DNA from 3 places in the Savagea faecisuis genome. Region 1 is predicted to be linked to each of the others. Evidence: riboswitches for the same ligand, from Rfam matches in the RefSeq annotation. Region 1 holds a riboswitch; each other region holds the start of a gene.
What was found. A riboswitch is a leader RNA that binds a small molecule or an ion and turns the genes downstream of it on or off. The one in region 1 is predicted to bind S-adenosylmethionine.
Positions count from the first base shown of each region.

Region 2: another riboswitch for S-adenosylmethionine. It lies ahead of ACFQ0V_RS08075 (LLM class flavin-dependent oxidoreductase); the one in region 1 lies ahead of ACFQ0V_RS00245 (O-acetylhomoserine aminocarboxypropyltransferase/cysteine synthase family protein).
Region 3: another riboswitch for S-adenosylmethionine. It lies ahead of ACFQ0V_RS10640 (MetQ/NlpA family ABC transporter substrate-binding protein); the one in region 1 lies ahead of ACFQ0V_RS00245 (O-acetylhomoserine aminocarboxypropyltransferase/cysteine synthase family protein).

Region 1 is NZ_JBHTJF010000001.1:37,826-48,139, forward strand. It holds gene ACFQ0V_RS00205 (CsbD family protein) at 165-422, opposite strand; gene ACFQ0V_RS00210 (AI-2E family transporter) at 552-1,631, shown strand; gene ACFQ0V_RS00215 (acetyl-CoA hydrolase/transferase family protein) at 1,756-3,027, shown strand; gene pepT (peptidase T) at 3,073-4,299, opposite strand; gene ACFQ0V_RS00225 (DUF2187 family protein) at 4,397-4,618, opposite strand; gene ACFQ0V_RS00230 (metal-sensitive transcriptional regulator) at 4,858-5,124, shown strand; gene ACFQ0V_RS00235 (MBL fold metallo-hydrolase) at 5,250-6,380, shown strand; gene ACFQ0V_RS00240 (glycerol-3-phosphate acyltransferase) at 6,419-7,045, opposite strand; SAM riboswitch class I at 7,196-7,301, shown strand; gene ACFQ0V_RS00245 (O-acetylhomoserine aminocarboxypropyltransferase/cysteine synthase family protein) at 7,408-8,694, shown strand; gene ACFQ0V_RS00250 (YitT family protein) at 8,733-9,620, opposite strand; partial or broken gene ACFQ0V_RS00255 (RNA-guided endonuclease InsQ/TnpB family protein) at 9,913-10,314, opposite strand, start outside.
Region 2 is NZ_JBHTJF010000025.1:944-11,257, reverse strand. It holds gene ACFQ0V_RS08115 (phosphoglycerate kinase) at 1-884, opposite strand, end outside; gene gap (type I glyceraldehyde-3-phosphate dehydrogenase) at 1,009-2,016, opposite strand; gene ACFQ0V_RS08105 (sugar-binding transcriptional regulator) at 2,049-3,083, opposite strand; gene ACFQ0V_RS08100 (glutaredoxin family protein) at 3,286-3,525, opposite strand; gene ACFQ0V_RS08095 (TPM domain-containing protein) at 3,519-4,319, opposite strand; gene ACFQ0V_RS08090 (LemA family protein) at 4,319-4,897, opposite strand; gene ACFQ0V_RS08085 (HdeD family acid-resistance protein) at 4,914-5,456, opposite strand; gene ACFQ0V_RS08080 (acyl-CoA dehydrogenase family protein) at 5,614-6,735, opposite strand; gene ACFQ0V_RS08075 (LLM class flavin-dependent oxidoreductase) at 6,748-8,145, opposite strand; SAM riboswitch class I at 8,189-8,288, opposite strand; gene ACFQ0V_RS08070 (carboxymuconolactone decarboxylase family protein) at 8,289-8,942, opposite strand; SAM riboswitch class I at 9,105-9,209, opposite strand; tRNA gene ACFQ0V_RS08065 (tRNA-Arg) at 9,457-9,528, opposite strand; gene hpaE (5-carboxymethyl-2-hydroxymuconate semialdehyde dehydrogenase) at 9,655-10,314, opposite strand, start outside.
Region 3 is NZ_JBHTJF010000034.1:227,164-237,477, reverse strand. It holds gene ACFQ0V_RS10665 (AbrB family transcriptional regulator) at 139-1,167, shown strand; gene ACFQ0V_RS10660 (tripartite tricarboxylate transporter substrate binding protein) at 1,202-2,236, shown strand; gene ACFQ0V_RS10655 (tripartite tricarboxylate transporter TctB family protein) at 2,290-2,748, shown strand; gene ACFQ0V_RS10650 (tripartite tricarboxylate transporter permease) at 2,768-4,267, shown strand; SAM riboswitch class I at 4,365-4,469, shown strand; gene ACFQ0V_RS10645 (MetQ/NlpA family ABC transporter substrate-binding protein) at 4,576-5,394, shown strand; SAM riboswitch class I at 5,421-5,528, shown strand; gene ACFQ0V_RS10640 (MetQ/NlpA family ABC transporter substrate-binding protein) at 5,607-6,410, shown strand; gene ACFQ0V_RS10635 (methionine ABC transporter ATP-binding protein) at 6,427-7,431, shown strand; gene ACFQ0V_RS10630 (methionine ABC transporter permease) at 7,433-8,095, shown strand; gene ACFQ0V_RS10625 (alpha-hydroxy-acid oxidizing protein) at 8,112-9,260, shown strand; gene thiW (energy coupling factor transporter S component ThiW) at 9,304-9,828, opposite strand; gene thiE (thiamine phosphate synthase) at 9,818-10,314, opposite strand, start outside.

The DNA.
Region 1 (10,314 bases):
AACTCCATATATCCAGTTGTCAAAGAACATTATGTCTATATTTTACCAAATTCTTTGGCTAAAGCCAACCGAAATTCATCTCCCACCTACTCATTGGTGCTATTCGCACCTTTACACTCCTTGAGGATGGGAGACTTCTTTCGGAAAGTCGTTAAAAATAAACATTATTTTGATTCTTTTTTGTCGACGTAACGTTCTTTTAATTCGTCCACTTTGTCGACGACATCTTTTTTCGCTTCACTGTATGCTTCTTTCGCATCGCCTTGTACTTCGCCCATTTTCTTTTGAGCTTTTCCTTTCACTTCGTCTTTTAAGCCGTCCGCTTGCATTGAAGTATCGTCCATCGCTTTACCTAATTTTTGTTTTGCTTCCCCTTTTAATTCATTGAAAGTACCTTTCGCTTTATTTTTGAATTCACTCATGTTCATTTCCTCCTCTGGAAAAGTTTCTACAATACGTATTCCACATTTTTTGCAATCTAAACACATAAAAGAAACGAAAATTTGAAAAAACAGGTATACTAAAGACATCGAATGTATTAGGAGGTTGCCATGACGAATAAACGTTGGTTTCAAGTAGGGGTAGGAATATTACTTGCTATTTTAATTGTAAAATACTTTTTAAGCATTAGCTTTTTATTTACACCTTTCATCATTATAGCGAAAACGATTTTCTTCCCGCTATTGTTAGGGGGCGTTTTATTTTATATGACGGAACCGATTCAGCATTTTTTAGAAAAGCGTAAATTTCCGAGATGGGCGAGTATTTTGTCCATTTTAGCAGGGCTTGGTCTGATCATATGGATCTTTATCGCAATCATCGGTCCTCCTGTAGGAGAACAGGTGAACACATTTGTGAAAAATGCGCCAGGCTTAGCGAAAGAATTGGAAGGAGTTAAAGATTACGCATTAGAACAGCGTAAAGACTTACCAGACAATGTGAAGACAGCAATCGATGAAGCGGCAGACTCACTACAAGATGTCGCCCTCGGTTTTGGGAAATGGATCGTGCAATTTTTACAATCATTTTTCCAAGCGATGTTTTTACTCATTCTCGTTCCGTTTTTCTTTATTTTCATGTTGAAAGATCATGAGAAGTTCATTCCGTTCGTCACGCAATTTTTCACCGGCGAACGTAAACGTTGGGTCGAGAAAACGATGAAAGATATTAACGACGTATTGAAAAACTACATTCAAGGCCAGTTTTTAATTAGTGCCATTTTAGCGACGTTAATTTTTATCGGGTATTCATTGATCGGTTTGGAATATGCGTTATTGCTTGCGATTTTTGCATTGTTTATGAATTTAATTCCGTTTATCGGTCCTTGGATTGCGGTCGTACCTGCTATTATTATCGGGTTTTTACAAGAGCCTTCGCTCGTCATTTGGGTCGGAGTCGTCACACTCATTGCCCAACAGACGGATAGTAACTTAATTACGCCGAACGTTATGGGGAAAACATTGTCGATTCACCCACTTACGGTCATTACACTCATTTTAGCTGCTGGAAATATCGCAGGGTTCCTCGGAATTTTAATTGCGATTCCGACGTATGCCGTCATTCGAGCGATCGTGAAAAATATTTATGAACATCGACAAGATATTAAAAAAGCGGTGACGAAAACCGTTTAAAAATGAACCACAAGCATATGATATGTTTGTGGTTTTTTTATAGATGTGACAATTATGTATTGACCGTGCTTGAAAGTATTGTAAGATAAATATAATCGATATTGAAAGTTGGTGTTAGTACCAGATGTCAAAGAGATTAACGAAACAACAGTTTATTGACAAGATTGAACCTTTTGCAGATTTAATTTTACCTTTAGGGCATGGGGAGCCACGCCTTTTATTAGATTGGTTAGAAGAAGAACATAAACAATTAGAACGTGTGAAAATTCATCAAATTTTACCCGTTCAACAAAGAGATTATATGTATGGCAAAATGAAAGGCCATTTAACGCACGTATCTTATTTTTTAAGTGGTGCGAATCGGCAAGCTTATTTAGATGGTCATATTGAACTCGTTCCGAACGTCTTTCATGAAATGCCTAAAATATTGCGTCAGTCGACACATTTATCAGCGGTATTAGCTGTCGTTTCACCGATCGATGAACACGGGTATTTTTCGTTAGGAACGCAAGCAGAATATATTTCGCCATTGATTGGAAAAGTACCGTTTTATGTGGAAGTGAATGAACATATGCCACGCACATTTGGCGGCAATCAAATTCATATTAGCCAAGTGAAAGGATACGTCGAGCATCACGTGCCTTTAATTGAAGTACCAGAACCGCGCATTCGGGAAGCGGATTTGCAAATTGCGGATTTTATTGCGGAACGTGTTCGAGATGGTGATACGTTACAAATTGGGATCGGCTCGATTCCGAATGCTGTCACACATAAATTGAAACATCACCGCAGTTTAGGGTTACATAGTGAGTTAATTTCAGACGGGATCGTCGATTTAGTGAAGGCGGGTGTCATCGATGGCTCAGCGAAAATGACGAATCGTGGGAAGTTAATCGGAACGTTCGCATTAGGTACGGAACGTCTCCATCGATTTTTGCATCATAATCCAGTGATCGAATTACTCCCTGTCGATATCGTCAACCATCCGATGGAAATTGCGAAAGAAGATAATATCGTTTCCATTAATGCGACGACAGAAGTCGATTTTTACGGTCAATGCGCTTCAGAAACGATTGGCGGGACGTATTACTCTTCTACGGGAGGACAAGCGGACTTTGCGCGTGCTGTCCATTTTGCGAAGCGGGGGAGAGGCTATATTTGCATGCATTCGACGGCGAAAAATGGTGAAGTGTCACGCATTATGCCTCATTTAACGAAAGGTTCTGTCGTGACGACGAGCAAAAATGACGTCGATCATATCGTGACGGAATACGGTGTCGCAAAATTGTACGGAAAGTCCATTCAAGCGAGAACGGAAGCACTTATTCAAATCGCACATCCAAAGTTTCGAGAAGAACTTACATTTGAAGCGAAGCGCTTAGGCTTTATTATTTAAAAAAGACGTCAAACGAATGTTTAACTTCGTTTGACGTCTTTTCAATTATTGCGCTTTAGCGAAATGTTTACTAATTTCAATAATGACTTCTACTGCTTTTTCCATATTGTCGATTGAAATGAATTCATATTTCCCATGGTAGTTTTCTCCACCTGTGAAAATATTTGGCGTCGGTAAGCCCATATAAGAAAGTTGTGAGCCATCTGTGCCACCGCGAATCGGTTCGATAATCGGTTTTATGCCGAGTTGAATCATAATTTGTTCGACAGCATCGACAATCTCCATCACGGGTTCAATTTTTTCACGCATATTGAAATATTGATCTTCAATGTTTACTTGGACAGAGGATTTTCCGTACAATTGTTGAAGTTCTTTTTCGACCTCGTACATGTACTGTTTTTTCTCTTCAAAAGCATCGCGATCGAAGTCTCGAATGATGTAAGAAAGAGTCGTTTCTTCCGTCGTTCCTTGAACGTCCATTAAGTAAATGAAACCATCATAACCATCTGTCTTTTCAGGAACCGCATCTTCTGGCATTCTTTTTTGAAATTCATGCGAAATTAAAATCGAATTGACCATTTTATTTTTTGCTGTCCCAGGGTGAATATTGACACCACGGAATGTCACCGTCGCAGCGGCAGCATTGAAGCTTTCATACTGAAGTTCTCCGATTGGACCACCGTCCATCGTATAAGCGAAGTCAGCAGCGAATGCCTCGACGTCGAATTTGTGAGGGCCACGGCCGATCTCTTCATCCGGTGTAAAGCCGATGCGGAATGTAGGGCGAGGAATTTCAGGATGTTCGATTAAAAATTCCATCGCCGTCATAATTTCTGCAATTCCCGCTTTATTGTCGGCACCGAGTAACGTCGTGCCATCTGTCGTCATTAACGTATGACCGACATAATTTTTTAAGTTCGGGAAGTCTGCAACATGCATTACGACATCTTCATTCAGTTTAATATCTTTCCCGTCATAGTTTTCATGAATTTGTGGTTGTACATTTTTTCCTGTATAGTCTGTCGCCGTATCGACGTGGGCGAGCAGTCCAATCGTCGGTGTTTTCCCTTCAACATTAGAAGGGAGTGTACCGAACAAGTAACCGTTTTCATCTAACGTAATCTGTTGTAAGCCGATTTCTTTCATCTCATCTTGCAACAAATGCAACAAATCCCATTGTCCTGGAGTAGAAGGGGTCGTCGTACTTGCGTCATCAGATTGCGTGTCGATTTTTGCATACGTTGAGAGGCGATCAATCAATGTTTGTTTCATAGCCATTCTCCTTTTAAAACATATTTAAGCAATACTATAATAACATAATTATGCAAAAAAATTCCTCCATACATTCTCGTATAGAGGAATTTTCGTATTACACGACCGAATAGTTTTTATGGGCAACGACTGTTAAATCGGATGGTGCTCCGATCAACTCGGCATCGCGATCAGAGATACGAACGATGACTGAGTTTTCTAAAATTTTATGAATCGTGCCGGTCACTTCGTGGTCGTTTCGAACGAATGCAATTTTCTCATCCACTTGGCGTGCTGCGACGAAATCCGAAACCTTTTTTTCCCGTCTTGGAAATGACAATCGAATTCCCTCCCTCACCTTAGTGCGTCGAAAGTTAAAAAATCGTCCGAAACATACGATGGACGACGACAGTAAGGTTGTATTTGAATTAGATAATCCCTATCAACTCACTATGATTATACCACAAAATCGGTTATAATGCATGTTGTAATGTTTTTACCCCGCAATCAAAAATTTTGACTTCATACCTTAAGGGGTATACAATAAATGTAAGAATAAACGAATAGGAGGCGATCCAAATGACGGATTATGATGCAAAAATCCGAAACCGTCTCAAACGTGTAGAAGGCCAAATTAAAGGCATTTTGCGCATGATGGAAGAGCAAAAAGAATGTAAAGATGTCGTCACTCAGCTTACGGCCGCTCGTTCCGCAATCGACCGTACAATCGGTGTTATCGTCAGTTCTAACTTGATTGATTGCATTCAACAAACCGATAGTGAAGAGCCGAAAACACAAGAGGAAATTGTTCAAGAAGCAGTGGATTTACTTGTGAAAAGTCGTTAATTTTAAAATCGATCCTCTCGACGATTGTGTTGAGAGGATTTTTTTCGTCAAATGATAAACACGTTAGTTGACGAGTGAAAATACGCTCGATATGATAATGAAAATAAAGAACGGAGGAATTGTTCATGACAGTACAACCGAGAACTGCTACGGAAGTGGCGGAAGCGATTTTAAATAGAGAAGAGATTTGCGTATTAGACGTGCGCTCGCGCGATGCGTTCGCTGATTGGAAAATAGAAGGTCCAGAAGTATGTTCGTACAACGTACCTTACAGTGAGATGAAAGAAAATCCGGAGGCACATATTGAAGAACTTCCGAAAGACCGTCCGATTCTAGTCGTATGCGCGAAAGAAATTTCGTCCGTGTACGCTGCGGAATTGCTTGAACCGCTCGGGTATGATGTTTCTTATTTACAAGGTGGTATGCAGACGTGGAGTGAAGAGTTAGCTCCTGTTAAAGTGTACGAAGATGAGGATGTCGATGTTTACCAGTTTATCCGTATCGGAAAAGGTTGTCTCTCATACATGGTCATTTCAGGAGAGGAAGCACTCGTCGTCGACCCAGCACGATTTACAGACGTATATGTAAACTTTGCGAAAGAGCACGGTGCTCGCATTACACATATCGTTGACTCGCATTTACATGCGGACCACATTTCAGGAGGGCGCATGTTAGCAAACGAAACAGGTGCACAATATTACATTATGAAAAGCGAAGGAGCAGTGTTCGACTTTGAACCTTTAGAAAATCATGATGAAATTCGCTTTGAGCAAGTGAAGTTAGAAGTGCTCGCAGTGAAAACACCTGGACATACACCGGGAAGCGTCTCATTTTTCGTCAATGATCGCTTGCTCTTTTCGGGAGATACGATTTTCGTTAGTGGTCTCGGTCGCCCAGATTTAGGGAATAAAGTGCGCGAATGGGCGGAAGATTTATTCGATACCGTTCAATCGAAAGTCGCTCAAATTGCAGATGATGTCATCGTCTTACCGGGACATTATGCCGATTTAAAAACCGAGTTGAACGAAAGTCGCTACATCGGAAATACGTTAGGTGCCATTCGTCAGCAAAATGAGAAAATGTTTGAAGCGTCAAAAGAAGAATTTTTATCGCAAGTAGAACGTTCAGCAAGTTCTGTGAAGCCACCGAACTTTGAACGTATTGTAGAATTGAATCGCGGTATGGAAGAAGCGTCAATTGAAGAATGGCAAGAGTTGGAGATTGGTCCGAACCGTTGCGCGGTTCACCACTCTTAAAAAAAGTCCGCCCACGAAATTCGTGAGGCGGACCATTTCTATTTCGAGCGAAAAGCAGCAGATACGCGCTTTTCTGTTTTTAAGTGGATGCGTTCAAAGTTTTCTCGGTGTTGATAAATCATCACGACTAACAGCCCGAGCGCGACCCAAAAGCTTAGGACGGAATGCTTCGTTAACGTTTCGACAATTAAAACGAGATACAACATGAGTCCACCGATCACGATATAGTCAGTTAACCACGTAATGATGAGGAATGCGACGAGTGCAAACAACCCCCAATGCCAATCGAGAGCGAGCATCATACCGATCATCGTCGCCGTTCCTTTTCCGCCGTTAAATTTCATCCATACGGAAAAGTTATGACCGATGACGGCAAATGTTCCAGTGAGTGTATAAAAGAAAAATAATGAATCTGTCTCAATAGTCGAAAATTGCTGAAGTAACCATGCGATAACCCCAATCGCAATCGCTCCTTTCGCGATATCGACGACAGCAACTAATATGCCGTATCCTTTTCCGAGTTCGATAAAGGCATTTGAAGCGCCTGCATTTTTCGTTCCGAGTTCTTTTAAGTTGCGCCCAGATAAGCGACTTGCCAAGATTGAGCCGTGTAAGGAACCGAATAAATAACCGAGGACAATCGCAATACTACTCCATAGAAGCATTAAAATCGCCTCCTTTTTCTTTTCAGTATACTAAATAAGGCCTTCAAACGTGAATAAAAAACAATATTCTAAATATTTTATAATTTCTCTTGACTTTCGAAAAGGTTTAATTATATACTATGTCACAAGATGGAAAACGACATAACAACACTCTTATCCAGAGAGGCGGAGGGACTAGGCCCTATGATGCCCGGCAACCGGTGAAATTTCACAAAGGTGCTACTTCCTACAGGTTTGACTACCTGGAAGATAAGGGGAGGCGAACAGAACTTACAACCCTCTTCTTATTTTGAGAAGGGGGTTTTCAATTTAGATTGAATCTCCCCAAAGCTCGTTCCATCAATGACTAGGAGGGAATTTCAATGACAAAAAATTATGGCAAAGAAACAATTTTACTTCACGCAGGACAAGAACCAGACCCGAATACAGGATCACTTGCTGTTCCTATTCACCGCACGACATCTTACGTATTTAAAAACTCACAACACGCACAAGACTTATTCGCTTTAAAAGAAACGGGTAACATTTATACACGTATTATGAACCCAACAGTGGGCGTCTTTGAAGACCGCGTTGCACAGGCAGAAGGTGGAACAGCAGCGGTTGCTCTTTCTTCAGGAATGGCAGCTATCGCATTTTCAATTTTAAATATTGCGAGTGCAGGAGACGAAATTATCGCAGCGAGCAACTTGTACGGAGGTACATATAACTTATTCACGACGACACTTCCACGCTACGGCATTACAGTGAAATTAGTGGACGTTACGGACCCGAAAGCGTATGAAGCGGCAATTACAGATAAGACGCGTGCAATTTTCGCTGAAACGATCGGTAATCCAGGGCTTCACGTTCTCGATATCGAAGCGATTGCAAAAATCGCACATGACAATGGCTTACCATTGCTCGTAGACAATACATTCCCTTCACCATACGGCTTGAATCCGATTGAGCACGGAGCGGACGTCGTCATCCATTCAGCGACAAAATTGATCGGTGGACACGGTACGACAATCGGTGGTGTCGTTGTAGACGCAGGGAAATTTGACTGGACGCAAGGACGTTTCCCTTACTTCACAGAGCCGGATGAGTCATATCACGGCATTCGTTACGGTGTAGACGTACCGCAAGCGGCATTTGCAACGAAATTGCGCGTTCAATTGTTGCGTGACTTCGGTCCAGCGCTCGATCCTGATAGTGCATTCAACTTCTTACAAGGTCTTGAAACGTTACACTTACGCGTTGACCGTCATAACGAAAACGCATTGAAAGTAGCGAAGCACTTACAAAACCATCCGCAAGTCGAGTGGGTCACATATCCAGGTCTTGAAGATCACCCATCTCATGACTTAGCGAAAAAATATTTGAAAAACGGTTACGGTTCAATCGTCGTCTTCGGTATTAAAGGAGGACGTGATGCAGGACGTGACGTCATCGATAACGTGGAAATCTTCTCACACGTAGCAAACGTTGGAGATGCGAAGTCATTGATCATTCACCCAGCTTCGACAACTCACCAACAATTATCAGAAGAAGATTTGAAAAAAGCAGGAGTCCCAGAAGAGTTAATTCGTTTATCAATCGGTTTAGAATCGGTTGAAGACATTATCGCTGATTTAGATCAAGCGATCGAAAAAGCGACATCGAAATAAAAGAAAAGCGCTGCGACTGTAAAAGTCGTAGCGCTTTTTTAGCTTTGAGCGTATCGTCTCGCTTCCATTTCTTGCAAGCTTTCGCCTTCTTTTCGGAAGAAGCCGAACACATTGACCGTTTGCACGACGTTCGTGAAAGCGAACGGGTCGATTTCTTTAATAATTTGTTCTAAGTCATAAAGCTCGTAACGTGTGACGACGAGATACAGCATATCTTTTTCTCGTTTCGTATATGCACCCATCGCAGGCATGACCGTAATACCACGCACCATCCGTTCATGAATGGCCTTTTGTAACGCTTCGCCATTTTCGGTAATGATGAAGACCGTAAGTTTTTCGTGGCTCGTATGAATCGCATCGATCACTTTAGACGTTAAGTACAAGCCGACCATCGTATACAATGCGTTAGCTGGTTCGAATAACAGACCCGCACAGAAGACGATGACCGCGTTCATCGCAAAAAAGTAAATGCCGACAGGGCGATCTTTAATGCGCGCGAGAAGCATGACGACGATATCCATACCTCCTGTAGAAGCACCTAATTTCATCGTAATTCCAATACCGACTCCGATTAACGTTCCTCCTGCTACCGCATTTAAAATGATATCATCTGTTAAAGAAATGACAGGAAGTATTTCTAGAAAGAATGTCGTAAAGCCGACCGAAATAATACTATAAATCGTAAATCCTTTTCCTACTTTAAACCAGCCTAAAATTAATACAGGAATGTTGAGAAAAAGGAGTAAAACACCGGTTCCCCAGTTGAGGCCTAAAAACTGTTGAGCGACGGTGGAAATCAATTGTGCGACACCAGCGAACCCACTTGAGTAGACGTTGGCATTAATGAGGAAGAAGTTTAACCCCACTGCAACTAATAAAGCTCCGACAATGACTGTTCCAATCCGTTTTGACTCCATAAAAAACATAAGACCCCTCCTATTATATATAATGTTAATCGATTATCGCATAAAAAAAGTAAAAGAACAGTTAGATAAAAAAAGTAAAATAAATGAGAATTTTTTGAAATTTCGGCATGTGTTCACCTGAAAAAGACATAGGTTCAAAAGTATTAATTTGTAAAGTAACGATTATGTGAACTACCCACCACTTAGTTAACCTTACGGTCTACTTGAAGTGGGGGCTTCTCGACTTATCGTTGCTTTTACTAGCCAACGAAAAATGACCGAGCTAACCCTCTCGTTCCAAGAGTTTTTGTTTCTATGCTAATAAGCGTAACCCTTCGTTTTTAATGTTGATTGCGGCATTGTGGTCACGTTCTAGCACAAAACCACAAGAACAATGGTATGTACGTTCAGACAAGGGCATTCTCTTTTCAGCACCACAACATGAACATCTCTTAGTAGAGGGAAACCATTTATCAATTTTGATAAGCTGTTTTCCTCGTTCTTTTAGCTTGTACGCTAAGAAAGTAGTGAACATGCCCCAACCGTTATCATGAACGCTTTTTCCAAAGCGAAGGGCTTTAGACATACCTTTCATGTCTAAATCTTCAATAATCACAGCGTCATAGTTTGTTGCTAATTCTTTTGATTTATGATGAAGAAAGTTTCTGCGCTGGTTCGCTACTTTTTCATGCAACTTAGCCACTACCAGTCGTTG
Region 2 (10,314 bases), on a different contig from region 1:
AATCCCATCCAACCTGCTGGAATGCTGTCGATTGCAACTTGTTGAACGTTCGCATCCGCGCTAAATTCATCCGCGATGACAGCGTCTGTCGGCAAGTGCATGCTGACGCCTTTTTGCTCTGCTTTTTCGATAAAACTTTTTGCGAGGTCAATTTTATCTTCTTCGACGAGTGAGTTTCCAACATCATGTCCTTGTGCTTTCGAGAACGTATACGATAAGCCACCACCGATTAATAAGTGATCGACTTTGTCGAGTAAGTAATCGATGACACCGATTTTATCTTTTACTTTCGCTCCACCAATGATCGCTGTGAATGGACGCTTCGGTGTTTCGAGCGCTGCGCCTAGCACTTCGATTTCTTTTTCAAGCAATAAGCCTGATACGCTCACATCGACGAATGATGCGATGCCTGCTGTTGACGAGTGTGCACGGTGTGCTGCGCCGAACGCGTCGTTCACATAGACGTCCGCTAAGTTTGCGAATGCTTTGCTCAATGTTTCGTCGTTCTTTTGCTCACCTGCGTGGAAACGAACGTTTTCTAATAAGATGACGTCTCCGTCTTTCATTTCAGCTACTTTCGCTTCAACCGTTTCACCGATTGATTCTGGAAGTGCTTCCACTTCTTGATCAAGCAATGTCGCCAAATGTTTTGCGATCGGTGCGAGACGTAATTCTTCTTTCACTTCTCCACCTGGACGACCTAAATGGCTCGCTAAAATCACTTTTGCGCCTTCGCCTACTAAATATTGAATCGTCGGTAATGCTGCTTGGATTCGTGTATCATCCGTAATGATGCCATCCTTCATCGGTACGTTAAAATCGACACGAACGAAAACGCGCTTCCCTCGAACATCGATATCTTTCATCGTCATTTTTGACTTCATGAAAACTACACTCCTTCATCTTCTTTTGAATATACAAAAAGGGAGAAAACGGATAAGTCCGCTTTCCCCCTTACCCACTTCTTATTATAGTAGGTTCATCCGTGATTGGCTATTGATTATCGGTTTATAATCCACGTTCTTGCATGTAAAGTGCTAAATCGACACAACGTGTAGCATAACCTGTTTCATTGTCGTACCATGCGATAATTTTCACCATGTTGTCGTTTAATACTTTCGTTGATAAACCGTCAACTGTTGAAGATACTTTCGCACCGTTGTAGTCCACTGAAACGAGTGGTAAGTCGCTGTAAGCTAAAATGCCTTTTAATGGGCCTTCTGCTGCTTCTTTTAATAATGCATTCACTTGTTCTTCTGTTACTTTTTCTTTTAATTCGACAACGAGGTCAACCATTGAAACGTTTGATGTTGGTACACGCACTGCCATACCGTCTAATTTTCCTTTTAATTCAGGAATAACTTTCGATACCGCTGCTGCCGCTCCTGTTGTCGTTGGAATCATTGATACTGCTGCTGCACGCGCACGACGGTAGTCTGAGTGTGGTAAGTCGAGAATACGTTGGTCGTTTGTGTATGCGTGAATCGTCGTCATTAAACCACGTTCGATTGAATATTCATCATTCAATACTTTCGCTACTGGTGCTAAACAGTTTGTCGTACATGATGCGTTCGATACGACAACGTCTGTTTCTGGGTTGTAATCTGTATGGTTAACACCCATAACGAATGTCGCAACATCGCCTTTTGCTGGTGCTGAAAGGATGACGCGTTTTGCACCTGCTGTAATATGTTTTTGAAGTCCTTCTGCATCGCGGAAGACACCTGTTGATTCAACAACGACGTCTACGCCGAGATCTTTCCATGGTAAGTTTGCTGGATCTTTTTCAGCGAATACTTTAATTTCTTTGCCATTCACGAGGAATGCGCCGTCTTTCGCTTCAACTTCACCTTGGAATGTACCGTGAACTGAATCGTATTTTAAAAGGTGTGCAAGCATATTTGCGTCTGTTAAGTCGTTCACCGCTACTACTTCGATGTCGTCACGCTCTACTACTTCACGTAATACTAATCGTCCGATACGTCCAAATCCGTTAATTGCTAATTTTACTGTCATAATAAAATCCCTCCATGTAAGTTGTTTATCATTTATTTAAATTGAATCTGTTTAATCATTTCATTTGCAGCGCCTTCATCTGTAATGAGTACTGTTTGAGACGGTGCAATGTTTAAATAAGAAAGTATCGCTTCAGCTTTCTTTTTCCCACCTGCTAATGCGAAAATATGTGGTACTTCTCGTAAATGTTCTAATTGTATTCCTACTGTGCGAATGCGATGGACAACATCTCCGTTCGCATCGAAATAATAACCGAATGCTTCACTTTTTGCCTCTTGTTGTTTAATTTTCTCTTTTACTTCTTCAGAACTGTTACGCCACTTCACTAATTTCTCCGCGACGCCAATTCCATGAATGACGATGTCTGTTTGTTCGTAGAGTGCCATCATCTCTTTTGCTTCTTTTTCATTTTGTAACACTTCGTGCGCTCGTTCGCTCAATTCATCTGGATAGAAAAATACTCGATATGAAGCATTTCCCTTTTTTGCGAAAGTCGAAACGATGGAATTCGCTTGAAGTGGTATGGCATCTCCCATTCCGCCTCGCGCTGCGATAAATAAATAGTTTTGCACGAGTGAATGACCGGATAAAAACTGTGGTACGGAAGCGACGCTCGTCCCACCCGTTACCGCGACAATTTGTCGCTCGGATGTGGCAAGTTGTTCGAGAGCATGAGCTGCCTGTTCGCCGATGAGAAGCTTCGTACTTTCGGAATGATCGCTATCTCCGTCCACAATTCGCACTTCACGAATGCCGTAATGCTCGGCAATTCGTCTTGCGATCGTCGTTCGACCGATGTAATCGTTCATCATCGTTTCGAGTGACGTTAAGAGATCAAATCCTAATGTTGTAATCGTCGCGCCTTCTTTTTCGACCCGAATTAAATTCGTGTCGCGTAAAAAGTCGACTGCTGCACGCACTTCTCGTTCTGGCAATCCGACAATTTCAGCTAACTTTCGTCTGCCGACCGGGCCGCTCGCTTGTACATGTCGCAATATCGTATAGCGACTTTCAAGCAATGCCTTCATCTCGGGAACCATCATCCATTGGGCTTCTAATCTTTCCATGTTTTCATCCCCTCCTACTCAAGAGGTTGAAATTTGTCCCTGCGAACATTTTTCGTCCCACTTAGGTTAAAAAAATATGCCTAACAATTTTTATTATAGGTGATTGCTTCTAAAGTTGCAATCATTTCACGTCTACTTTTATGAAATATTGTCTATTTTATCAAACAAAAAACGACGAACTTATACAGTCCGTCGCTCATTTTTATTCATCTAACAATGTTTCAAGCAGTTCTCCGTACGTAATTTGCCCTTGAAACTTTTGTTCTCCGTCGATGAGTAAGACGGGAACTTCCAACATATATTTTCGTTGAAGTTCATCGTCTTTCGCAATCGACACGACATCGAGTAACAAATCGACATCTTGACGAACGAGTTCAATCGATTGGATCGCTTCATCACAAAGCTCGCAATTGTCATTAATATATAATGTTAATTTTACCATGAACGACCTGCACCTCCTCCACCGCTTGAACCGCCGCCACCAAATCCACCGAAGCCACCGCCGCCTGAGCTACCTCCTGATCCTCCACCGAAACCTGTCGGGAAGAAAATCGGCGGGCCTCCGCCTCCGCTACGTCCTCTCGGTCCTTTTCCACCTTTGTTGCCACCGGAGGAAAGGAGTAACACGATAATGATGATGGCGATGATGACCCAAATGGAAATGCCTTCGTCTGAAGACTCGCTATCGTACTCACCATTCAATGTGTCGACGAGCACTTGCTCTCCATCTAATCCGTATTCAATCATAATTTCATTGTATACCGCTTTATACAATTGCAAAATCGCGGCGTCAATGTCCCCTTGTTGTAAATAAGGAATTGCAATTTCATCCAACATGCGCCCGACCTTTCCATCCGGTAAGGCGCCTTCCAATCCGTAACCGATTTCAAAGCGCAACTGCTTCGCTTCGCCTGTGTTCGGATTTTCCTCCGTCGTCATGACGAAAAGAACACCGTTGTCCTCTCCTTTTTGACCGAGGCCCATTTGTTGAAATGTATTATGCGCATAATCGACGACGAGATCATCGCCCGTATTCGGTTGAATGATGACCGCAAATTCTGCGCCCGTTTTTTGTTGGAGCGCAAAAGCGTAATCTGTTACTTGTTGTTTCGTCTCGGCAGAAAGTACACCGCTACGATCTTGCACAGCGTACTGTTGATGATTTAATGCTTGAACAGGTTGAACTTGAAAGAAAATCGTAAGCAGTGTGACGATGACGAACCACCGTCTCATCATTACTTAGCTCCGTTTCCAAAATCGACTGTCGGTGCTTGTTCCGCTCCTTTTTGCGCTTCGAAGTACGGACGTTTTTCGAATCCGAAAATTTTCGCCGCAATGTTAGAAGGGAAACGCTGCACTTTATTGTTGTACACTTGGACTGCTTCGTTATATTTACCACGTTCCACACTAATGCGATTTTCTGTTCCTGCGAGTTCATCCATTAACTGCGTAAAATGTGTATCACTTTTTAATTCTGGATAATTTTCAACGACGACGAGTAAGCGAGAAAGCGCGCTCGATAATTCATCGTTCGCTTCTAACTGTTCTGCCGTTGTCGATGCGCCGGCCATTTTAGAACGAGCGTCCGCAATATTCGTCATCACTTCTGTTTCATGTGATGCATAACCTTTCACCGTTTCGACTAAGTTCGGAATTAAATCCATACGGCGTTGTAATTTGTTGTCGATTTCACTTTTATGTTTATCGACAGATTCTGATAATGTGACGAGGTTGTTGTAAGGAGAGATTAATAAAACCGCACCTATCCCTAACACGACGAGGATCCCGATTAAAGGACCTAACCACTTTTTCATACATTCCACGACCTTTCTAATCTCGATAAATTGTACGACGCGTTACGCGACGTAGTAATAACCAAATGACAAATAATCCAATACCCTGCACGATAAAATACAAACCAAATGACAAGCTGACAACGAAGGCAACTGTCATTTTTGATAATAAGGAGGCAATCGCAAAGACGAAAATGATGACGCCTACCGCAAGTAACCAACCCCATCCTCTCACATCGCGCAAAGAGAATGCCGCGTACATTTGGATGAGCGATGATAAAAGTAACCAAATTGCAAAAATGTACACGAATGTTTGCTCCGCTAAATCAGGAACGAACAATGTAATTCCACCGACGACGAATGACAACAATCCATTTACGAGAAAGATAAAGGAAATGTTCCATATTTTTCGTTGTTCGACGAAAGAAATCATTTCGACTACTCCGTGAATGAGTAAAAGAATCCCGATCGATAATGTAAAGACACGCAATGATACCGTCGGATTGAAGACGATCCACACCCCGAACGCGACGAGCGCTAAACTAATTAAAAAGATGGAAATTGAATAAAATTTTCGCATACATCTCTTCCTTCCATTCATCTGTAAGACTACCTAATCTATTCCCACTTTGAATAGAAAAGAAACGTCTTTTCCTTTTCGATATACCAATATAGTTTATCACTTTTTACATAAAAAAGGTAATCATCCTCTAAAATAGAAAATGATTACCTCTTCTTTACGGTGCTGTTTCTGTTAAATACGTATAAATTTCATCATCTGACGGCGGATTGTGCAGTCCTGCGCGCACATGTAAATAATAGCGATATAAAATACTTTTTTCAGATAATCCGCTCGCCCCGACGATGCGCATCGCGAGATCGACGACTTCAATCGCATAATGTGTCGCTGTAATTTTCGCACTTGATAAAATACGTCTCACTTCTTCAAAAGAGCGTTCTTCGTCAAATAGTAGCGCGCCGTATGCGAGATGGCTCGTCGCTGTCGCTAAACGCCATTCGATTTCACCGAGCTTCTGTTGAATATGTGCCGCATCGATGATCGCTGTTTCTCGTCCTCTCGGAACGTACGCGCGAGCGAAGGCGAACGCTTCATCTCTCGCTGCTTGCGCAATACCGATATAACATGCGGGAATATGTAATAAACTCGCTGGTGAATTGCGCACCGCATGTGCGATATTGACATATTTAATGAAATGATGATCTTCTACGAAAACATCTTTTAAATATACATCGCTACTCGCCGTTCCTCTCATCGCTACACTATCCCAAGCAGATGTATCGATTGTGATGCTTTCAGAATTCGGTACGACGAAGAGCGCTTCTTCACCTTCACAGTTCGCACTAATAATAAAGAGATCAAGAGCTGGTGCTAATGTTGCGAACGATTTATGACCGTTAATGAGATAGCCCCCTTCTACTTTTTTCGCTGTCGTTTGTGGACCAGCATTGCGGGTCGGACTACCCGCTCCTCTTTCCGATAAGACGTAGTTGAGGAGCGCTCCTTTTTTCACTTCTTCGATTACATATCGCTTCGTCTTTTCTGGCCATGTTGTATCACGTAAAATCGCATACAATGTGCTCACATGCCAACCGATTGCGACCGCTGTCGGGCCATCTCCTGAAGCGACAATTTGCTGGTAATGAACGAGTTCACTTGCTGTTAAGCCTTGCCCTCCATCTGTAGTACATAGAGGAGACTTCGTATAACCAGCATCGATCAAGTTTTGAATGTTTTCTTTCGGAAATTGACCGAACACAGTATCTTTTTTTGCTCGTTCACGAAATATTGGGACAAATTGAAGTAGTTCTTCTTGTAACGTTACTGTCGTTGTCGTCATGTCGCTTCCTCCTTACACGAGTGCTTCTTTTTCTAATTGCACGCTATGGCCGTAGTGATTGTTTTGTAAACGTTGTTGCCCTTTACCGTAGTAATGTTCACGCAATGTTTCCCCTTCGTAATCTGTACGATAAATGCCACGCTTCTGCAATTCTGGCACGACCGTTTCGACAAAATCTTCTAAAGTAGACGGATTCACCGTTTGACGAATGTTAAAGCCGTCCGCATCGCCTTCTACTGAAATCTCTTCTAAACGAGCGGCGATTTGTTCCGGTGTACCGACAATCACTTCTGAACCTAATGAGAAACCGTGATATTGAATCGCTTCTCGAATCGTCCATTTATGATTCGGATCGGTCGACGTATAGTTGTTTAAGCGACTTTGAATCGCATTCGTTTCAATATTTTCAACGTAGCTATCGGGATCGAATTTTGAGAAGTCGATGCCTGAGTGACCGGATAAAAGAGCTGCTGCCCCGTCGTAATCGACATAACTGCGAAGTTCTTGGAATTTTTTCTGCGCCTCTTCTTCCGTTCCTCCAACGACTGTTACGACAGCTGGTATAATTTTCACATCTTGACGTGTGCGGCCGTATTTTTGAAGTTTCGGTTCTAATTGACGGATAAATTCACGCAATTCGGCTGTCGCATTTTTTTGATTTTGCGTATTCGTGAAAATGCCTTCCGCATGTTTTGCCGCAAATGACGTTCCTCGGTCAGACGCTCCTGCTTGGAATAATACCGGTGTGCGTTGTAAAGAAGGTTCTACTAAATGGACACCTGGTACTTTAAAGTATTTTCCTTCGTGATTGATCGGGTGTACTTTCGTTGAATCGATATATTTATTCGCTTCTGGATCGTTTAAGAGTGCGCCTTCTTCCCAACTTTTCTCCCACAATTTGTACACGACATCTAAATATTCTTCTGCACGGTCGTAACGCTCATCATGTGGAATCATGCCGTCTAAACCTAAGTTGATCGCTTCACTTTCTAAATAAGATGTGACGATATTCCATCCGATGCGGCCATTCGTTAAATGGTCGAGTGTCGAATATTGGCGAGCTAATTTATACGGTGGAATGTATGTCGCTGAACCTGTCAACGCAAACCCGAGTCGTTCCGTCGCATGAGCCATTGCCGAAATGATTAAAAATGGATCGTGTGCTGGGAACTGTACCGCTTGTTCGAGCGCTGCGCGGTTGCTTCCTTCGTAGACGTCGTACACGCCTGTCACATCCGCTAAAAACAATGCGTCAAACTTTCCTTTTTCCAATGTTTGCGCAAGCTTTACCCAGTAATCTGTCGAAGCGTGTGTACTTCCTTGGTGATCCGGATGTTTCCAAAGTCCAATTGCGTGTGGTGATACCGTATGTTGTGCGAAACCGTTTAAATGAATTTGTTTTTTAGTCATGTTTTCTTCCTCCTCATTGTAGGTGGAGAATGAAAGTCACTCTCCCTTATCTATCAAGCGATGCTTGCGGGATGGCGCACCGTGCGAATGCCGGTTGCGAGAAGTTCATCAGGCCCGTTCCTTCCCTTCGTTCTTCATAAGGTTTATTTTGCGTCGTAAGTATTTAATGCGTTAATGCTGTGAGCGTATGCACTCCCTGCATTTAAAGCGCTCGCTACGAAAATCGCTTCCGCTAATTCTTCTTTCGTCACGCCTGCTTTTTTCGCCCCGTTCGTATGAATATCGATGCAATAAGCACAAGCTGTAATGTGTGCGATCGCTACCGCAATCAATTCTTTTTCTTTTACAGAAAGGACACCTTCCGCTACCGCTTCGTTCGAAAACGCGACGAATGTTTTCAATGCATCTGGTGCGAGTTTGCCAAATTCATTCGTTTTGCTGAAGTATTCTTTTTTATACAATGTGTCTCCTTCTTCTCCATCGTATGAACGGAATGCGTTCGCCGCATGCGCAAATGCACTTCCCGCTTTCAATGCGCTCGCAACTAAGATTGCCTCCGCTAATTCTTCTTTCGTTGCACCTGCTTTTTTCGCTGCGCCTGTATGGATATCGATGCAGTATGCGCATCCTGTCGTCGTCGCACTCGCTACTGCAATGATTTCTTTTAATTTCGTCGATAATGCACCTTCTTGGAATACTGCTTGGTTCCATGCACCGAATGCTTTATTCGGTTGTTGTGCTAATTTCGCTAATTGTCCTAATTGTTGAATGCCTTCTTTTGCGTATAATGTTGTCATATTTACTCTCTCCTTTTTTGCTTTTCTTATATTAGTTAATTCCTATAGGTTTACTATGTTTAGAAGAAAGTGAAAACGATGATTTCCGTCTCTCTTTTAAATAAAGAAAAACCTCTCCCAGTAGGAAGAGGTTAGAATGACTGAATTCATCGTTCGTTCTCTTCCTCATCTTTCAAGCATATGCTTGCTGGAATTGGCACCATTGTACTCTCGTACTGGTTGCCGCAGGATCGTAGGACCAGATTCCTCCCCTGCTCTGGATAAGGAAAAACTATGTAGTTGAAAAGCTTAAATATAACTATACAAGATGCTTTTTTGAAAGTCAACACTTTTTATTAACTTTTCTGAATATTTCGTTTCGAGAGTATTTTCACAGGGTTCCAACTCGCTAGCGATAGGAGAAACAACGGACTATATTTTGAGCTTGATCTTCTCTTAGATAGATAAAGTACTTCAAACTAAAAAAATCTAAAATGACGGATGCTCATTTTAGATTTCTTGTCGTTATTGATTACGCCCCTACCAGGAGTCGAACCCGGATTTCAAGAACCGGAATCTTGCGTGTTATCCATTACACTATAGGGACAGACTTTTACTATTATAGCGAAATGAAAGGTATTTCGCAATGCCCATTCAAAAAAAGGAACGAGCGAGTCCCGTCCGACTCACTCGTTCAAATATTTAAATTTACTTGATTATGGAGGAATAAAACTTACTTACCGAACTGTGGAATTCGGTGGTTGCCGATTGCAACGTGTACGATCTTCTGCTCTGTGTAGAAGCCGAATCCGTAGTGTCCACCTTCGCGGCCGATACCTGAATCTTTACTTCCGCCGAATGGAGTACGTAAGTCACGTACGTTTTGAGCGTTCACCCAAATCATACCTGCTTCTAAAGCGTGTGCTACACGGTGTCCACGCTTGCCGTCGTTCGTCCAAACGTAACCTGCTAAACCGTATGCGATATCATTCGCAAGACGCACTGCTTCTTCTTCGTCTTTGAATGTCATCACAGCCATAACTGGGCCGAAGATTTCTTCTTGTGCTACGCGCATATCGTTCGTCGCATTTAACAATAATGTTGGCGCAACGAAGTTACCTTTTTTGTTCTCTTCAGAGATTTCAGATGTGAATACTTCACAGCCTTCTTCTTTTGCAATTTGTAAGTAGCTTACTACTTTATCGTAGTGCTCTTTATGAATTAATGGACCGACTTGTGTGTTGTAGTCAAGTGGGTTACCTAAGTTAATGTTAAGAACACGCTCTTTCAATGCTTCGATGAAGCGATCTTTAATGCCTTCTTGTAAGAAGAGACGTGAGTTCGCTGTACAACGCTCACCGTTGAACGAGAAGATTCCCCAAATACATGCGTC
Region 3 (10,314 bases), on a different contig from region 1:
TTATGCTTTTTATAATTCTATCAAATAGTATCAAAAGATAGAAAAATCAGAAAATTGTTGCGATTTTTCTCTGAATGTATAATAATAGATTGCAAGGAATGAATTATATAAAGATTCATCAGAAAAGTGTGATATCTCATGCGACAAATATTACTTTTATGTATTGCTTATAGTAATGGTCTATTATTTAATTATTTAAACATCCCAGCAGGATGGATAATGGGATCTCTTTTGATAGGTATTCTTTATGGAATAGTAAAGGGAGAAGTTGTATTTTCCCCAGTTATTTTCAAAATAGGTCTAGCATTCGTTTCGGCTACAATAGGATTACGTATCGATACAAATGTTATTCAAGAGTTGGCCTCTGTTATAGTGCCTTTTAGTTTGGTAATTGTAATAGCGTTATTTATAGGGACTCTATTAAGTAGTTATTTAATAAAGCGTTCAACGATTGATCCTCTTACTTCTTTTTTTAGTTGTATCCCTGGAGGGGCTTCAGAGGTGATAGGACTTAGTAAAGATTATGGAGCAGATGATAGAATTGTTGCGGCAATACATACATTAAGAATTACAATGTTTGTTATCATTATTCCTTTCGTGATTAAATTGATAAATCCTAATTTAACGAATGAAAATTTAGTCGTTTCATCGTTTGAATTTAATCAGGTTAGTTTTTATTTAATAGTAGTATTATTCGTTATTTTATTAGATAGAATATATCATTTGCCAGGAGGTACATTATTATATGGATTGGTTATAAGTTTTCTACTTTCGAACTTATTTCCATCGGTCATGTTACCGCCTAATTCTTTTGTAGGATTTGGTCCTGTAATAATCGGTTTACTAGTTGGTGTTCGATTTAATAGAGAGGTACTCGCTCAATTATTTACAGTAGGGCATACGATAGTTTTCATCATGTTGGCGTTTATCATGACCGCTTTTGTAAACGCTTACTTATTTTCTTTAGTCACTCGATTAGATTATTCTACAAGTCTTTTAGGGACAGTTCCTGCAGGTGCTGCCGAAATGGCTGCGACTGCTTTTTCTTTAGATATATCAGCTACATTAATAGCAAGTATGCATGTTTATCGGGTAGTTTTTTTGTTTATTATTTTACCGTTTTTCATTAAATACTCTAAAGGGAAATGGGAGAAGAGCGGAAAGTGATATAAATATTATTTTAAAGTGGGGGTATAAAAGAATGAAGAAAAAATGGCTATTATTTTTAAGTGTTTTATCATTTACATTAATTTTAGTTGCATGTGGCGATAATGAGAAGACAGAAGCGCCAAGTACAGATGGAGGGTCAGAAGAGGCAACAGATTGGAAACCATCAAAGCCAATTGAGATTATTGCGCCAGCTGGAGCAGGTGGCGGATGGGATACAACAGCTAGAACAGTAGCAAAAGTTTTGGAGGAGCAAAAAATCGTTGAACAACGTTTTGCAGTTGTGAATAAACCGGGTGGAGGAGGATCTATTGGTTGGTCATATATAAAATCGAAAGATACAGATGACCATTTACTCTTCCCTACGTCACCACCGATTATGTTTGTGCCCCTAAATAATCAATCGGATTTAGGTCATAAAGACTTTACACCAATTGCAGCTTTAACAGCAGACTATGGTGCATACATTGTTAGCGCCGATTCACCTTATGAAAATATGAATGATTTGATTGAAGCGATGAAAAATGATCCTACATCAGTTTCGGTTGTTGGTGTGTCATCACCGGGAAGTATGGATCATATGCAATTCATTAAATCTGTTGGGGTTGCAGGAGTAGATGTGAAGGATGTTAAATACGTATCAGCACAAGATGGAAATGCAATGACAATGTTATTAGGAGGACAAGTTGATGTGATGTCGACTGACGTAGGGGAAGCTGTAGAACAATATCGAGCTGGAAATATTCGTGTATTAGCTATTACAGCGCCTGAACGTTTACAAGATGAAATCGTATCAGAATTTCCGACACTAATTGAACAAGGAATTGATGACTCGTTTATTATTTGGCGCGGTATGATGGGGCCAGGAAACATGAGTCCTGAGGCAGCAAAGTTTTATGAAGCAGCTCTTAAAGAGATGAGTGAAACAGATGAATGGAAACAAGAGTTAGAAAGGTATGGATGGGAACCAAATTGGATGGGAAGTGAAGAGTTCAAAAAGTTCCTAGATGAGCAGTATGATACAATTGAAAAATTAATGATTGATATTGGATTACGAGAACAAAATTAAAAGGTAGCGAAGTGAGTACACTCACTTCGCTACTCTTGTAAAGAGGTGAAAATATGGTCAATACAACAGATAGAAAAATATCTATTGTACTATTCTTATTTGCGTTATTATATTTATTTTTAAGTTATCAGTTACCTAATTTTGAGTATGCTTTAATAGATTCTGACATATTACCGAAAGGGTTAGGTTTTTTATTAATTGTTTTATCTATTATTTTATTTATACAAAATAAAGAGGAATCAGAAGCAGAAAAAATAAAGAGGCAAATAAAAAAAGAAGATTTAATTTTATTAATTGCAACGATTGTATCTTTATTAGCATATGTTACTTTGTTTGAAATACTTGGCTTTGTAGTAACTACGATTTTATTTTTAGTGATCACCATGAGAATGTATGGTTATTCAAATTGGAAAATATCAATGGTTGTTTCTATAACATTTACATTTGTTTTATATTTTTCGTTTAATTATATTTTGAAAATATATTTGCCACAAGGAATTTTACCATTTTAACTAGATTGGGGTGAAAAAAATGGGAGCATTTGAAAGTGTTCTTTATGGTTTTCAGGTAGCATTGACACTTGAAAACATTATGTATGTATTTTTAGGGGTATTGGCAGGAACTGTAATAGGTATGTTGCCGGGGTTAGGTCCCATTAGTGCGATCGCAGTAATGATTCCATTGAGCTATGGTATGGAACCAGCTTCCGCTTTGATTTTGATGGCAGGTGTTTATTATGGAGCAGTGTTTGGTGGGTCTACATCGTCTATTTTATTAAATGCTCCAGGGGTAGCTTCGACAGTTGCAACATCATTTGATGGTTATCCGATGGCACAGCAAGGTAAAGCAGGAAAAGCTTTAGCAACGGCTGCGATAGCTTCCTTCTTTGGAGGCACTGTAGCGACAATTGGATTGATGTTAGTAGCACCTCAATTATCGAAACTCGCAATTACATTTGGACCAAGTGAATATTTTGCTTTAATGTTACTAGGTTTGACAGCAATAGCATCACTCTCTGATGGTTCAGTTGTAAAAGCATTTATGTCAGCGACTGTAGGTATTATGGTAGCTACTATTGGAATAGATGCTCAAACAGGGACTCAACGCTTTACATTTGGAAGTGCTAATTTGCTAGATGGTGTTGACTTTTTAGTTATAGCTCTTGGGCTTTTCGCATTAGCAGAAGTTACTACTTTGATTATTTCCAGGAAAGAAAGTTTATTTAAAAAAGGAGAAAATAGTATCGGGAGTTTGAAAATTGAAAAGTCAGAAGTGAAAGAAATGGCTGCTCCTGTAGGTCGTCAATCTATTCTAGGGTTCTTTATAGGTGTGTTACCAGGAGCGGGAGCTACAATAGCGTCATTTTTAGCATATATATCTGAAAAAAGATTATCGAAAAACCCTGATTCATTTGGAAAAGGAAATATTGTTGGAGTAGCAGCACCAGAATCAGCAAATAATGCTGCTGCAGGAGGGTCATTTGTTCCTTTATTGACACTAGGTATACCTGGTTCAGGAACTACAGCAATTATGTTAGGGGCTCTCTTAGTAGTCGGAGTTCAACCAGGTCCAATGCTTTTAACAGATCACCCAGACGTATTTTGGGGTGTAATTGCTAGTATGTATATAGGGAACATTATGTTGTTAGTATTGAACTTGCCACTGATTCCGTATTTTGCAAAGATTTTATATATACCAAAAGGTATGCTGATTTCATTGATTTTAATCTTTTGTTTAGTGGGTGTCTATGGGGTGAGTTTTAGTAAGTTTGATTTGTATTTATTGATTTTATTTGGGGTTATTGGCTATTTAATGCGGTTATTCTCATTTCCACCAGCACCTTTCATATTAGCATTTATTTTAGGTGGAATGATGGAACAATCATTCCGTCAAGCTTTATCTATATCTAATGGTAGCTATGCAATTTTCTGGGAACGTCCGATTTCTTTAGGATTAATAATTACGGCATTTATTTTCTTGGTTTTACCATATGTGCTCACTATGTTTAAAAAGAAATTTAAAGTTGTGTAAAGTGACTTTTCAAAAAGGTTTGACAAATAAAAAAGCGTCACCTATAATTGAGTCACATTAAATTCGAAAGAACGAAATACTTCCAAACTTTATATTTTACTTATCAAGAGCGACCGAGGGATAGGCCCGATGACGTCCAGCAACCCCTAATTTATTAGGAAGGTGCCAACTCCTACAGAATATTTATTCTGAAAGATAAGCGAAGGCAAATGATAATTTGACTGCTTCTTTCAGTAAATGAGAGAAGCAGTTTTTTTATTTTGGAACATGAATTTCGGAATCATTCGAAAAAGAAAGAGGAGAAAAAGATGAAAAAATTATTTCGTATGAGCTTACTACTCGTCATTTCAGCTTTATTGTTAGCAGCATGTGGCGGCGATAAAGAAGAAGAGAGTAAAGCGTTAAGTGAAGATAAAGTGTTGGTCGGTGTGACAGGTGGACCACACGAACAAATTTTTGAAGTCGTGAAAGAAGTAGCGGCGAAAGATGGTTTAGACGTAGAGTTAAAAGTATTCTCGGATTATATTATGCCAAACAAAGCATTAGCGGAAGGTCAACTTGATGTGAATAGCTATCAACATAAACCTTTCATGGATAAATTTAACGAAGATCACGGAACAGATCTCGTTGCGGCAGTTCCTACAATTTTAAGTGCAATCGGTGTATATTCAAACGAAATTGACGATATCGCAGACGTTCCAGAAAACGCGAAAATCGGTATTCCGAACGACCCTTCAAACGGTTCACGTGCACTCGTATTATTTGAAAAAGCAGGACTCATTAAATTAGACGATGCGAAACGCGATAATGCAACACCGTTAGACGTCGTGGAAAACGAGAAAAATGTATCATTCGTTGAATTAGACGCGGCACAATTACCATTGATGTTAGACGAAGTGAACTTAGCCGTCATTAACGGTAACTTCGCTGCATCACACGGATTAAATCCATCGACAGATTCCATTTATACAGAATCAATAGATTCACCATATGTGAACTACATCGTCGTACGCAAAGAGAATGAAAATGATGCGGTAATTGAAAAGTTACGTAAAGCATACCATTCAGATGAAGTGAAACAATTTATTGAAGAAGAGTTTAAAGGTTCTTATTTACCAAAATGGTAGGATGTAAATGAAGAACGATTTCAATCTACTTATCCAGAGTGACTGAGGGACAGGCCCGATGACTTCCAGCAACCGACTTTCGAAAGAGAGCAAGGTGCTAATTCCTGCAAATCAAATGATTTGAAAGATAAGTTTTTTTAAATAAAATCACCGGAGTAGAACGCAATCATTCTTCATTTTTCATAAATAAATGAAAATGAAGGAGAATGACAATGAGAGTATTACAATATGTTGGGTTAGTATTTTTTGCACTGTTGTTAACGGCTTGTGGAGATAAAGCGAGTGAGCCATTGAGTGAAGAAAAAGTGGTCGTCGGTGTAACCGCAGGACCACAAGAACAAATTTTCAACGTCGTGAAAGAAGTGGCAGCTGAAGATGGTTTAGAAGTGGAACTGAAAGTGTTCTCGGATTATATTATGCCGAATACAGCACTAGCAGAAGGTCAACTTGATTTAAATAACTATCAACATCAACCGTTTATGAATAAATTCAATGAAGATCACGGAACGGATTTAGTAGCTGTCATCCCGACGGTACTGAGTGTAATGGGTGTTTATTCTGAAAAAATTTCAGACATTCAAGATACTCCGTCGGGCGCTAAAATCGGAATTCCGAATGATCCAACGAACGGGGCGCGTGCGCTCATGTTACTTGAAGAAGCGGGACTCATTACGCTCGATGAAAAAAAGCGTGACACCGCTACACCTTTAGATGTCATCGACAATGAGCGCTCACTACAATTCGTTGAACTAGAAGCGTCTCAACTACCGCTCATGTTGAAAGAAGTGGACGTTGCGGTGATTAATGGTAACTACGCAGCATCACATGGTTTAACGTTAACGGAAGATGCGATTTATGCAGAATCGACAAACTCACAATATGTGAACTACGTTGTCGTGCGTAAAGAGAACGAGCACGATCCAGTCATTGAAAAAATTAAACGAGCGTATCACTCCGAGCGAGTGAAGCAATTTATTGAAGAAGAATTTCAAGGTTCATATTTACCAGCTTGGTAAGAAGGGAGAAGGCGTCATGATTCAATTACGCAATGTCGTCAAAACATTCGACACGAAACAAGGTGTCGTCGAAGCAGTAAAAGATGTGAATCTCCACGTAAAAAAAGGCGAGATTCACGGAGTAATCGGTTATAGTGGTGCGGGAAAAAGTACGTTAATTCGTTGCGTAAATTTATTAGAGCGTCCGACATCTGGAGAAGTCATCATTAATGGAATCGAATTGACTTCTTTAAAACTTCCCCAATTACGCGAAGTCCGACAAAATATCGGCATGATTTTCCAAAGCTTCAACTTATTAAAAACAGCGACAGTCTTTGAAAACATTACGATTCCACTGCGCTTGTTAAACATTTCTAACGAAGAAGCGAATGAGCGTGCAGAACGTTATTTAGAAATTGTCGGTCTGTCTGAACGTAAAAATGCTTATCCGAGTCAGTTATCAGGAGGACAAAAACAGCGTGTAGCGATCGCTCGTGCTTTATCTCAAGAACCTGAAGTGTTATTGAGCGACGAGTCGACGAGCGCGCTCGATCCTGAAACGACGGATTCTATTTTAGATTTATTGTTGAAAATTAATAAAGAATTAGGCATTACCATTTTGCTCATTACACATGAAATGAACGTCATTCAAAAGATTTGTGATCATGTGTACGTGATGGAGCAAGGACAAGTGATTGAAGAAGGCACGACGATTGAGTTATTTACGAAACCGAAAAATCCGACGACGCAAAAGTTTTTAAATGCGGTTTCTCAACGTCAGCTTGCGCCAGCTTTAATCGAACAGTTAACGTTAGACGGTTATATTTTGCGCTTAACGTTCGTCGGTGATGCGACAGGAGATCCGTTAATCGCGTCATTAACAGAGAAGTTTCATGTGAAACCGAATATTTTATCAGCAAACATTATTGAACTGAAAAATGGCATAGTCGGCAACTTAGTCATTCATTTAGAAGGACAACGTGATGAAACGATTGTCCAATATTTAACAGCGAACGGCGTATACGTAGAGGAGGTCTTGTAAGATGGGAGAATTTACAGCGAAATGGGGCCCGCTCATGTGGCAAGCCCTCATCGAAACTTTCCAAATGACATTAATTTCACTCGTATTTTCTGTCATCATTGGGATGACTTTAGGCGTATTGCTCGTCTTAACGAGACCGAATGCGTTATTTGCGAATAAATTTGTTTACAACGTCTTAAATATTTTAGTAAATATCGTGCGTTCTGTACCGTTTATCATTTTGCTTTTCTTCATCATTCCATTTACGAAAGCAATCGTCGGTACGATCATCGGTGTAAAAGGGGTAATCGTACCACTCGTCGTTTATACATCACCGTACATCGCACGCTTGATGGAGTCAGCACTTCTTGAAGTCGACCCAGGAGTAATCGAAGCTTATACAGCGATGGGTGTAAAACGTCGTAAAATCGTATGGAATGTTTTAATTCGTGAAGCACGTCCTGCAATTATTTTAGGACTAACGATCGCGACAGTTAGCTTAATCGGAGCTACTGCGATGGCTGGTTTAGTCGGAGCGGGAGGACTTGGAGACTTGGCATACCGTTACGGTCACATTCAATACGAAGTTGAAGTTATGTATGCGACAGTATTCATTTTAATCATTCTCGTTCAAGGAATTCAGTCGCTCGGAAACTATTTTGCATCAAAATTAAAACGAGATTAAGGAAAGGTGAGGAACGATGAGTAAACGAGTAGAAGACGCATTTTTTAAAAAGGTGACGGCAGCAAAAACAGATTTTCCGGTAGGGGTGGAAGCTCTTTATGAAGCTGCGCAAAAGAAATTCGAAAAAAATCCATTCGGCTACATTTATTCTGGAGCGAGTGGAGAAGAGACGTTGCGTAACAACCGTCGTGCTTTTGAGCGTTGGGCAATCGTTCCTCGTTTTTTAACCGACGTGTCTGAAGTGGATACATCGGTTACGTTGTTCGGTAAAACATATGACACACCTATTTTATTTGCGCCTGTCGGTATGCAAAAGCTGGCGCATGAAGAGGCGGAACTAGCATCGAGTCGCGCAGCAGCGAAATTTGGAATTCCGTTTATTCAAAGTACGGTATCGAGCTATTCGATTGAGTCTATACAAGAAGCGACAAACGATAGTCCGAAGTGGTTCCAATTGTATTGGTCGACAGTGGACGAAGATTTACCGAAAAGTATGGTGCAACGTGCTGAACGAGCTGGCTATGAAGCGATCGTTTTAACGATTGATACGGTGCGCATCGGTTGGCGTGAAACGGATTTACGCAATCAGTTCTCACCATTAAAAGGCGGTCTCGGTAAAGCGAATTACGTGGAAGATCCTGTATTCCAACGCAGTTTACGCGATGACTCAGAAGAAGCGTTAATCGATGCGCTCGTTCAACATGTTCATCACCCGACACTCGGTTGGGAGCAGATTGAAAAGCTTCAAAGTTGGACGAAGTTACCGATTGTTTTAAAAGGGATTTTGCATCCAGAAGATGCGAAAGAAGCAGTCGCACGCGGTATCGACGGTATCGTCGTCTCCAATCATGGTGGACGTCAATTAGACGGTGTTATCGCGAGTTTAGATGCATTGCCTGCTGTTGTAGAGGCGGTGGACGGACGTATACCTGTTTTGTTCGATAGCGGGATTCGTAGTGGTGTCGACGTTGTCAAAGCGTTAGCACTAGGAGCAGATGCTGTCTGTGTCGGTCGACCATATATTTATGCATTAGGGATTGATGGAGAACGTGGCGTCACAACATGGGTTGAACATTTATTAGAAGAAATGACGGCATCCATTGCGCTAGCGGGGGCAAATAGCGTCAAACAAGTTCGCCATCTCACTTTAGTAGAAAATAAATAAAAGCAGTCGGGCATTTGCGTGCCTGACTGCTTTTTACGTCTAATTAATTTGTTGATTTTTTGGCGAACATTAATTGTAAGTCGTGTCCCGCTCTCGTTTTTTGAAGTTGTTTTACGAGAAGTAAACCGAGTATCGCTCCACTTAAACTAGAGAAGAAAAATCCTGGGACGAAGAAGAATGCCCCGAACTCTGTGCCCATTAACAATTTCGCATACGGTACGGCAAATAAAGAAGCGATGAGTCCTGTTCCGATTATTTCACCCGTTACAGCAGCCCAGCTTTTTTTGAATTTTTTATAAAGAACGCCTGCTAAAAATGCGCCGATCATACCGCCTGGAAATGCAAGTAACGAGCCAGTGCCGATAATGACACGGATGAGCGCTGCAAGAAACGCGATTAATACGCCTGGTCCAGTGCCGAGCATCATCGCAGCAATCACGTTAATCGCATGTTGGACAGGGAAAGCGCGCGCTGGTCCGAGTGGGAATGAAACGAACGTTGACCCGACGACAGCAATTGCCGCAAATAAAGAAATTAAAATCATTTTTCGAATTTTATCATTTTGCATCGTTAATCACTTCTTTCATAGTAGAGGCGAGTTTTTCTGTCGCCTCTTTTGGATTAGGTGCGCTAGCGATCGCAGAAATAATTGAAATTCCATCCGCTCCAGCTTCGATTGCTGGTGCGAAATTGTCTGCTTGTAATCCACCGATTGCGACGATAGGGAATTGTGCGAAATGTTGTCTCGTTTCTTGAATTGCTTTAGTACCCGCAACAGGATTCGTATCTAATTTTGTCGTTGTCGCGTATATAGGTCCCATTCCGATATAGTCGGCTCCCGCTTCAATCGCTGCTTTCGACTCTTGTAAAGTGTGACTCGAAACACCGATTATTTTGTCTGAGCCAAGCTTTTGACGCACGACTCCTGCATCGAGGTCGTCTTGTCCGACGTGCACACCGTCCGCTCCAATTTCAATCGCTAAATCGACATCGTCATTGACGATAAACGGAACGTTCGCTTGCTTGCATAGACGGAAGCAGTCACGCGCAAATT